Regions from separate parts of the Paenibacillus sp. FSL K6-1330 genome, predicted to be linked through region 2. Evidence: riboswitches for the same ligand, from Rfam matches in the RefSeq annotation. Region 2 holds a riboswitch; each other region holds the start of a gene.
The links. Region 2 has a riboswitch for cyclic di-AMP ahead of NYE54_RS02420 (hypothetical protein). Riboswitches for the same ligand answer to the same signal wherever they lie in the genome.
Positions count from the first base shown of each region.

Region 1: linked by a shared signal. The riboswitch ahead of NYE54_RS28815 (TrkH family potassium uptake protein) and the one ahead of NYE54_RS02420 (hypothetical protein) in region 2 are both predicted to bind cyclic di-AMP.
Region 3: linked by a shared signal. The riboswitch ahead of NYE54_RS20855 (C40 family peptidase) and the one ahead of NYE54_RS02420 (hypothetical protein) in region 2 are both predicted to bind cyclic di-AMP.

Region 1 covers NZ_CP150269.1:6,307,255-6,310,534, forward strand. Annotated here, with positions in the region: gene NYE54_RS28815 (TrkH family potassium uptake protein) at 1-1,149, opposite strand, end outside; cyclic di-AMP (ydaO/yuaA leader) riboswitch at 1,214-1,358, opposite strand; gene NYE54_RS28820 (CPBP family intramembrane glutamic endopeptidase) at 1,650-3,280, shown strand, end outside.
Region 2 covers NZ_CP150269.1:545,197-548,476, reverse strand. Annotated here, with positions in the region: gene kdpA (potassium-transporting ATPase subunit KdpA) at 1-529, opposite strand, end outside; gene NYE54_RS02420 (hypothetical protein) at 788-1,198, opposite strand; cyclic di-AMP (ydaO/yuaA leader) riboswitch at 1,329-1,496, opposite strand; cyclic di-AMP (ydaO/yuaA leader) riboswitch at 2,039-2,214, shown strand; gene NYE54_RS02415 (hypothetical protein) at 2,348-2,812, shown strand; gene NYE54_RS02410 (proline dehydrogenase family protein) at 2,871-3,280, opposite strand, start outside.
Region 3 covers NZ_CP150269.1:4,623,908-4,627,187, forward strand. Annotated here, with positions in the region: gene NYE54_RS20850 (stalk domain-containing protein) at 15-1,289, shown strand; gene NYE54_RS20855 (C40 family peptidase) at 1,519-1,995, opposite strand; cyclic di-AMP (ydaO/yuaA leader) riboswitch at 1,999-2,128, opposite strand; gene NYE54_RS20860 (hypothetical protein) at 2,487-3,014, shown strand.

The sequences.
Region 1 (3,280 bases), 1.7 Mb from region 2:
TTCGAATAGGATCTCCAGGAAGCTCCCTTCCTCTGTCGTTGACAGAATCATCGATACGATTAGAACGAGCAGCAGTGCCAATAATGCAATGGTCAGTGCCTTGAGCACCCGCTCCTGGGCCAGGCGATAACGGAACATGACGATGTCTTCACGCCCGCGCATCATGGCGATAACCGCCCCCACCATAATGGTGAAGGTTGTTGTTTTGATACCGCCACCGGTTGACCCTGGGGATGCTCCGATAAACATCAGAATCACGATAAAAAATTGCGTGGCCTGTCGAAGCCCCGTAATATCTATAGTATTCGCGCCAGCTGTACGCGGCGTTACGGACTGGAATAACGCACCGAAGAATTTTCCGCCCCAATTCAGAGAGCCGAGCGTCCTCGGATTGGTGAATTCAAATATAAGAATGACGATAAATCCAACCAGCAGCAAGGTAGCCGTCATGGTGAGCACCACTTTGGAGTGCAAGGAAAGTCTCCGCTGTTTTCGGAAATCAATCAGATCGGATAATACGATAAAACCAATCCCACCTGAGACAATCAAAAACATCACGACTATGTTGACTACAGGATCGTAGACATACCCGGTCAAACTCCGAAAATCACCAAACAAATCAAAACCGGCGTTGTTAAACATCGTGACTGCATGAAAAACGCCATAATAAATCGCCTGGCCGATCGGCATATCAAACGCCCAGCGGATCGATAGAATGATGGCACCACAGGCCTCGATGATGAGGGAGTACAACAACACTCTGCGAATCAGCCTTACGATTCCTTCCATCGAGGACTGATTCATCGCTTCTTGCAGAATGAGGCGATCCTTGAGCGAGATGCGTCTTTTCAGAGCCAAGGCAAATAAAGTAGCCATCGTCATGAATCCGAGCCCGCCGATCTGAATCAGCAGCATAATCACGACTTCTCCGAAGGAACTGAATGTCGTTCCTGTATCCACCACAACCAGACCCGTTACACATGTTGCCGATGTCGAAGTGAACAAGGCATCGATAAATTCAAGCGGTTCACCTGTACTTGTGGAAATCGGCAGCATTAACAGCGCCGTCCCGATGAAGATAATAGCCGCAAAACCAAGCACGAGAATCTGCGGCGGAGACAACCTGAGCCAGTTAAATTTAGAGTTCAATCGGTCACCTTCTTAAAAAAAATCAAGAAAAAAGACACTGGAAAACGCAGTGCCCTTTACGGTCTGGTTCCTGTGCTGCAGCCTACGAGGTTAGCTGACGGATTCGGGCATTTCCACAGGTCGCCCTATTCATTATTCTAGGAATAATGAAATTCACCCCAATTACATGGTTCCCCCATTTTCAGTACGAAATTCGGCTGGAATATTCGGTTCCTTGAAGCATGATGTGATTATAACGCAATCTGGTACGTAACCCAATGCCGTTTTTCACCCAAAAAATCTTTAAAAGAGCGCGAATTGGGCATATTCAAGAATACAAGCATAGGGTTCTCTAACGTTTTCGAAACCTTTCATTCATTTTCATCGATTTGTTTCATTATTCCGGATATTGGGATAAGCTGCTTATGACTTTCATAACTATGTTATATTGACTCTATGCGTACTTAATCAGGCATATCGAATACCAGTGGGAGTATCAACTTTCCTAGAGGAGGAATTTCATGAATCGTGCAAGAGAGCCCTTGAAGCTGAAGCCCAATCTCAAACAGCTCATCGCGCCTGCCGCAGTCGGCCTGATTCTGTTCCTATTATTTCAGGTGTTTCCGTCGACGAATCCGGATTCTACCGAGATGGCATCTCCGAATATCATATCCAAGGAGCAGGCTCGGCAAGCGGCTTCAAGCTTTGCTCAGGAGCATTTGCAGTTTACGGCTGCAAAAACGGATGACACATTGGTTACATATCAATCCAAATCGGAACTTTACGGATATCTGGCGAAGGAAAAGAAACTTTCGGAATACAACAAAACCTATGAAGCCAAATATCCCTATGACGTATACCGCGTTCGCTTCAGCGAACCGGGAGGGGATGCCCTCAATGTGGACGTGCACATGCAAAATTCAGGCATCGTCGGCTTCTCGTACGATTACGCCCGCTCCAGCTATGACCGGATTGAGCTGAACAAGGGCGATGTACAAAGGCAGATGCTGCTTGTCGTCGAGGACGGCATGTCATTAGCCGAGAAGCAAGCGCTCGCGGAGCCTTGGCTCCAGCGAGCGGGCTATGACCTGTCGCGCCTTGAGCTGGTTACGCGGGAAGGGGAACCCCGGCTTCGATATGTGGACCCGGAATCCAAGATTGGCGATTCCCGATTGGAGCACCGTTTCACCTTCGAACATGGGAAATTACGCTCCTATGAGCCATCCTTCTCAGTCCCGTCCGCCCATTCCGCCTATGTCAACAAGCAGACTCAGGATGCAACGCTGCTGACACTCGCAGGGTATGGCCTGTTCACCCTCATCCTTGGCATTCTTGCCATTGTGTACAGCGTAAAGACCAGAGCCTATACGTCGTTTAAGCGCGGCCTGTTCCTAGCGGTGCTGCTGTTTATCATTCAGATGCTAAATACGTATAATCTGATTCCCGTTTTCAAATCCGAGGGGATGTCGCAAACTGGTATATTCGGGATGATGATTTTCTATGCGGTCTATTCGCTCATATTCTCCGCCCTGCTCTATTTCTCCCTTGTCGGGGGCAACGGACTATGGCAAAAAGAAGACGGGCTCAATCCATGGCCGCGCGCCAAAGAACCCGGATACGGTCATTATGTACTGGACAGCATGAAGCTGGGATATATGTGGGCTTTCATCCTGCTTGGGGTCCAATCCATTATCTTTATCGTTCTGGGCCTAACCTTAAATACATGGTCCACCACGGATGCCACACAGTCGCCTTACAACATGCTCTATCCTTGGCTGTTTCCGCTGATGGCCTGGCTGGCCGGCATATCCGAAGAGGCCGTCTATCGACTGTTCGGAATCAAAATGGTGAAAAAGATCGTCCGCAATACGTTCGTTGCCAGTTTGATTACCTCGCTCATCTGGGCGCTCGGGCATACGCTTTATCCGATATACCCTGTAATTTCCCGGCCCATTGAACTGGTTATCATCGGCTTGCTGTTCAGCTACATCTTTTTGAAATATGGGTATTTGGCGGCCATGTTCTCCCATGTCATCTTTAATAGCATCTTGATGGGTATTAGCCTGATCTTGCTCAAGGACACCACCAACTTGCTGATTGGTGCTTTCTACATGGTGCTTCCTGCGCTTGTTGCGTATGCGATTTACCGTTT
Region 2 (3,280 bases):
CCCGGGTGTGAGCTTTGACGAAGTCCTCAAAAAAATTACCGACGGTTGAGCCCTTGCTAGTCACCGCCCGGATAAAAGCAATCGCCACGCAGAGCCCGGTTGCCGCAGACGTGAACATCATCATCGTAATGACAGCCATCTGGGCCATATAGGATAACCCCGACTCCCCGCTGTAATGCTGAAGATTCGTATTGGTCATAAAGCTGATGATCGTAGAGAACGACAAGGTCGATTCCATATTATCGATGCCATTCGGGTTGAAGGGCAGTACTCTCTGCAACCGCAGAATCAAATACCCAGCCGCGACCAGCACGATATTCGTCATCACAAAGCTGATGGCATAACCTTTCCACGTCATTCCCTTGCGTTCTTTCAAGCCAATCAGTGCGAAGATCGGTTTCTCCGCCCAGGAGAACCATCTGTCCGTTCCATTGCCTTCATTGCGAAACACCTGATATAGATAAGTTCCAAGCGGCTTTACCAGCAGCACCAGAACGAGTATAACGATGGCAATTTGTAAAATGCCCATGGCGAATGCCTTCCTCCTTCAGCTGTCTCCCTAGAATTTTTCAGGGTGAATCAGCGCATAAATCAAGTACAGAAAAATAAAGAGCGTGCATACCAAAATGATCATCATGGTTAATCCGCCTCCGGTTCAGAAACCACGCGCCCACACCAAGACATGAACAGCATGAACAGTCCGTAGGTTCCTCCCAATATGAGCACCATATATAAATCCTGCATGAATATAACCTCCTAAAACCTCGTTGTGATATCAGCCAAGACCTTAGCTGACAATGGACGAAATCAGGAAGGATACCTGGTGATGGTTCGTATGAAGCACCACATCGGCACCCAGCCCTTTGTATATCAATCGCGGATTGCTGGAATGGGTAATCACATAAATCGACTCTGTGGTCCAGGTCCGGCAAATCCGTAAATAGCGGCAGCATAGATTCAAGCTGCTCTCGAACAGAAACACCTTGCTGACGGGAAACTCGGGAATGATCCAGGTTTGCTCGTCCCTTGTATCGATTAGTATCATGTTGGTGCAGCCCAGCTCATGCAGCCTCTCCTGTTCAACCCGGTTGTTGGCTATGGCCACAAACGAAATGCGCTTAAAGATCAGCTGGCGGATAAATTCTTCCCCGGCCTTGTTCGGTGCGGATACCAGGATAAACTCCTGCGATTTCTCCATCTTTTGTTCTCCTCCTAAGTTCGGAAAGAGAAGACAACAACAAAGAAGCCTGTGGAAAGAGAAGAACTCTTCCCGCAGGCTCCTTAATAGGACACGGTGAAATACACCGTGGCCCAAGTCCACGACAATCGTTGCCTCTCTCGATACGCTTACGAGGTTAGCTGACGGATTCGGGCGTGAGAGTCGCCCTACCCATAGACCGTTATCTTGTCCATGGGATTCACCCCTGAGAGATAGATTCATCTCCCGACTGGTTCCCCCGTTCCTTTTCCATTCAAGGACTCAGCGAAAATTGAAAACGAGTAGCATGTTATTCTATTAGCCATTGACTAAACATCCAGGTTTAGCAAAACAACACAGCATCAGGTTCGAGCGGTGAGAGTCGCATCATCCTGCAATTTCAGCGAAGGCCCATGGCGCCTTCGCCCGAGATTCGATCCATAAAAGAGCCTGATGCAGCTCTCACACTGCCTGTAGGCCTTCATGAAACGGTTGCCTGCATGCCTGTCGCTGGTGTCCGTCAATTCATAGTTCGTATCATACGTCTGGCCCTGCAGGAAGTAAATGTGAGCAAAAACACATGTGGCGTTATGTCGAGCAGGAACTGATCAGTATTGCTTCATTATCTCTCGAATACTACTCTATACTATGTATTTCTCTTGTTTTCTTGTATTTATCGCAATCTATCGAGATACCGAGATTTTGCCATGATAATCGATGACACGACTGAATGTACACGTTTTCTTACACGGTTTTCATCAATTTTCGGAATATATCCGTCCCATATGATCATTTACTTTTAGTTTCCTCCGGCGTATGATTCATCCATCTAATCGAAACATTCGTTATACGCTGAGCTCCCGACAGATGGGGAGACGGGGGAACCAAAATCGCCAATGGAGCTTCTATTGGTGAATGGGGTGAATCCGCAGTGCCTAGATGGTCAGGCACTGCGGTAGGGTGCTCTCAAGCCCGAATCCGTCAGCTAACCTCGTAGGCGCGTTTTGAGAGAGAACACCACCCGAGCCTTAAGCGGAAGCGGCCACTGGAACAGGGCCTCTAACGACAATAAGGCCTGGAGAGCGGGGGATCTTTGCTCACCAGGCCTTTTTACCGTGCATATAACATTCCTATAAAGGAGCGTAGATCATGACGAAATTCATCGAGGCTGCACTGACATCCGTTATCGAAACCGAAGTTCCCGCATTAAGTGTAGAGCCCATCCGCCATATGGAGATATTTCGTTTCGACCAGGGCTCGGCTGAACGCTTTATCCCCTGGAGCAAACGAGATTGGAACTGCGGTTTGTTCAAAATCAGCTGCAAAGACGCGGCTGGTTATGCCGAATATGCGCTGCCAAGCAACAGGGAATTCACGGATCTAGTCCGCTGGGCAGCCGTCTTTACGAGGCTGAAAGGCATGTCCGTGACCGAGGCCGTTCGCTATGCCCAGAAGCAGCACCAGTGGGGATCCGCCCGGATGCAGCTCGCCGTATCGGCGCTCGCCGATCTGGAGACCAATCGGCAACAGCACATCACCCGTAAGCGGTTAGGCAGCTTGCCGCTGGAGCGTTCCTTCCTGATGGACTGCTCGGAGGCGTATTATTTCTTCTAGGACAGTAGCTAGAGAGCTACCGTCCTCGCTTCGCTTTGAATTAATTGTTTTCCCCCGCTCACTTGAACATATTTTTGAGCACCATCATCAGGTTGGCTGGCTTCTCCGCCAGCCGCCGCGTAAAATACGGGTACCACATCGTTCCGTAGGGCATATAACACCGAATGCGGTAGCCGTCCTGTGCAAGCGCTGCCTGATCGTTCATCCGTAGCCCGTACAGCATCTGAAACTCAAATTCCTGTTTGTCTATGTGACTCTGCTCGGCAAACACCTTCACCCAGTCGATGATGTTGTCATCATGCGAAGCAATCGCAACGTAGGCACCCTGATCAAAATGCATTTTGATCAATTTCTTATAGTTGTCAATGACCTCCCGCTTCTGCTGAAAAGCGATGGTTCCCGGCTCTTTGTACGCCCCCTTCACGAGCCGCAGATTAACACCGGCATTGATTAAATTCTTGACGTCCT
Region 3 (3,280 bases), 3.3 Mb from region 2:
GGAAATACCAAAGCATGCTGCATAAACAAATAGGAAAAACAGCTGTCGCTGCCGTTCTTGCCTTATCCTTGCTCGGCACCGCACCCCATGTTGGTCAGGTATATGCTGAGCCTGCCATATCGGTAAAGCTGGATGATGTTACGCTAACCTTCGATGCGGCTCCGCGGGTAGACAAAGGGGTCACCTACGTTCCATTCCGGACGGTCGGTGAAGCGCTGGGCATTCAAATCACTTGGAATAGCAAGACGCAAACCGTAAAGGCCATCGGCAGTGTGAAAGGCCAATCGACTGAAGTGTTACTTCAGGTGGGAAGCACGACAGCAACGGTCAATGGAAAACAAGTGAAGCTTGCGGCCCCGCCGGTTCAACGGGAAGGCCGTGTACTGATCCCGCTTAGCTCGTTCAGCAGCCAATTCGGTGTCGATGTGGGCTGGAATCAGGCAACTCGCACGGTCTCCCTTGTATCGCCGCAGCGCGAGATGCATTTGAGAGCCTTCTATGCATTGCAATCTTTCCAAGAACGGGATCTTGTTGCATCTATGAATTCAGTCGCCTTTGGATGGAGCCGCATCGATCGTGAGGGTCAGTTCACGCTTCAAGGCGACGAGTACCGCCTGCCCGCTGCGGCCGGTGACGTTACGCCGCAATCGATGGTAGCAGATGCTGCGGACCAGAAGATTAAACCATACCTCATGGTCTACGCCTTGGATGGAAACGGCGAATTAACCAAAGTACTGAGCGATAGCAGCCTGCGCCAAAAGTCCATTGAAGGCATCACAGCCGCGGTAACGGAGAACGGCTTCGGCGGCGTCGTACTTGATTTTGAAGGGCTCGGTTTTAAACTGGATGTCGTAAACCAGCAGAAGCTGCTCAATGATTATGTCAAGCAATTAAAGGCAGCATTGCCGCATGACATTGCTCTGTCCTTAGCGGTGCCGCCATTGAACAGCGCCTATAAAGGCTATGATTACAAAACGCTTGCTTCCATCGCCGATGATCTCATCGTTATGGCTTATCAGTACAATCCGGTCGGAACCAAATCTCAGGTTCCCGAACCAAACAGTCTGGTGGACCAAGCGATCCAGTTGGCACTCCAAGCAGGTGTCCCGAAGCAGAAGCTTTTGCTTGGCATCAGCTTAAGCAGCGAAACAGCCACTTCCGTGGACGATAAGCTCGGTTTGGCCAAACGCTATGATCTGAAAGGCGCTGCTTTCTGGCGTCTTGGCTTGTTCCGTCTCTATAATAACGGGATGGAAGCAGCTGTGAATGCCTCTGTTGTTAAGGAGTAACCGAACAACCCCTGTGGGATTGACAAACTTATAGTAAGAAAAACTTCTATCGACGCTACTTTCACAGATGACAGACCGCAGTTAGTAGACGTTTTTCTTGCGATATCAGGAAGTCACAAGCTTCGAAGTTTATACTTTCTGATATCTAAAAAAAAGAAAGCCTGACAAGGACAACCCTTTGTCAGGCTTTCTGGTTATGTATTGAACCCTAAACTGCAATGTAATCCAATTAGCTTGCGCTTCCTACCAGCCTCGCATAATTTTCTTGACTCAACACACGACGTGCCGTGACATAACGTGGCTCGTAATATGAATCGCTAAGCTTGCTGATTCTGACTCCCTTGCTGCTGGAAGCATGCGCAAATTGTCCGTCACCAATGTAAACGCCTGCATGAGAAATTCCGCTGCCGCTTGTATTGAAGAATACCAAATCTCCAACCCGCAGATCTTCGCGATCTACATGTTCACCGGCTTGAGCCTGGCTTTGGGAAGTGCGTGGAAGATCCATATCGAAATTTCTAAACATGTACAGAATAAATCCGGAGCAATCAAACCCGCTAGTGGTCGTTCCGCCCCATTTGTATGGCGTTCCTACCAATTGCTTCACTTGATACTGAAAATTCGGTTGTTGATCAGCAAATGCTGATACGGCACCAGAAGAAAAAATAATTGCAGACCCTAGCAAAGTGATGACAAACTTCTTCAAAATATGTTCTCTCCTTCGATGCCTACGGAGTTAGCTAAGGGTTCGGTTGAAGGTTCCCTATACTCTCTATACAAGAGTAATTCACCCAAGACGGTTCCCCCGTTTTCCAAACGAAATTCGGCAAAATTCATTAACGTTTTGTAACCTTCTCTTAATATAGTATACAAGCAAGGATGCTGTCAATCATATCCTAAAAATCTATCGTTTTATGTTTGGAGCTGTCGTAAAGATGGTTAATTTCGTCCGACTATTTTTTAACCATCTCACACAGTCATGACAATTATGTAACTCTGCTTTCCTTCTCGAACTGCTTGTTACTCTCTTATTCTGTTCTCTTAAGCTGTTAATCTTTTATCTTTTGAACTTGGGAGTTTTACCCACCCAGCGGAGGTTTGAGGATAGCCGATCCTTTGGGAGTCCGTTTCTACCCTACCTATTCATTCCGGAAACGGACGGACAACAGAGCGGATAGCATCAAACCGGAGCGCCCTATGAGTCAAATCACGATGGCTGAAGCTTTGGCAGTCCGGGCAGCAATCAACCGTCTCATGAATCAATTGATGTCGGAACGCTTAAACAACAGCAGCACAATCATTGAAAAAGGGGAAACGGCGGAATATCCTGCACGCAGTGTGGATGCCATTACGGAAGAAATCGAAGCCGCCGCCGCGGATTACAGAAAGCTGGATTTGCTGATGGCAATCTCCAATACAACGCAAACCATTAGCTGGAACGGCGCCGACATGACCATCATGGAAGCGATCGAGCTGGCCAAACAGATCCGCAGCGATATCGGACAACTTGCTCATCTCGGCTCCCGTAAGAAGCTGGAGCGGCAGAGCAGCCGTGGCAGCGGAGATGGTGCCGTAACGCTGTTCAACGTCGCTTTATATGATCCGGAAGCTTATCAGGCGCAAGCGCGGAAGAAGGAACGCGAAGTAACCAAGCTCTCTTCACTGATTGAACATGCCAATCATACGTCCATGATTACGTTTGACGCATCCAAGTACATGGAATAGCGGCAGCCGCCGGCTCCAAGCCTGCAGGTCACCCCACGTGCGGGTTTGGAGCCGGCGGTTTCCGCCGGCATCGCGGGAAAGTGTGAGCAACCGCTTATTGTTTGTCGGATACAAACAAACCTAACCAGGAAACCAAAAACTCGCCTCCAGTGAAAACGGATGACGGCTTACGGTTCACGCCTATCACTTGTCACATGTTACGGACTTATAACGAAAAAAATGATCGCTCCGTTTCCCGCTCTCTATGAATAATTGGAAAGCCGCCC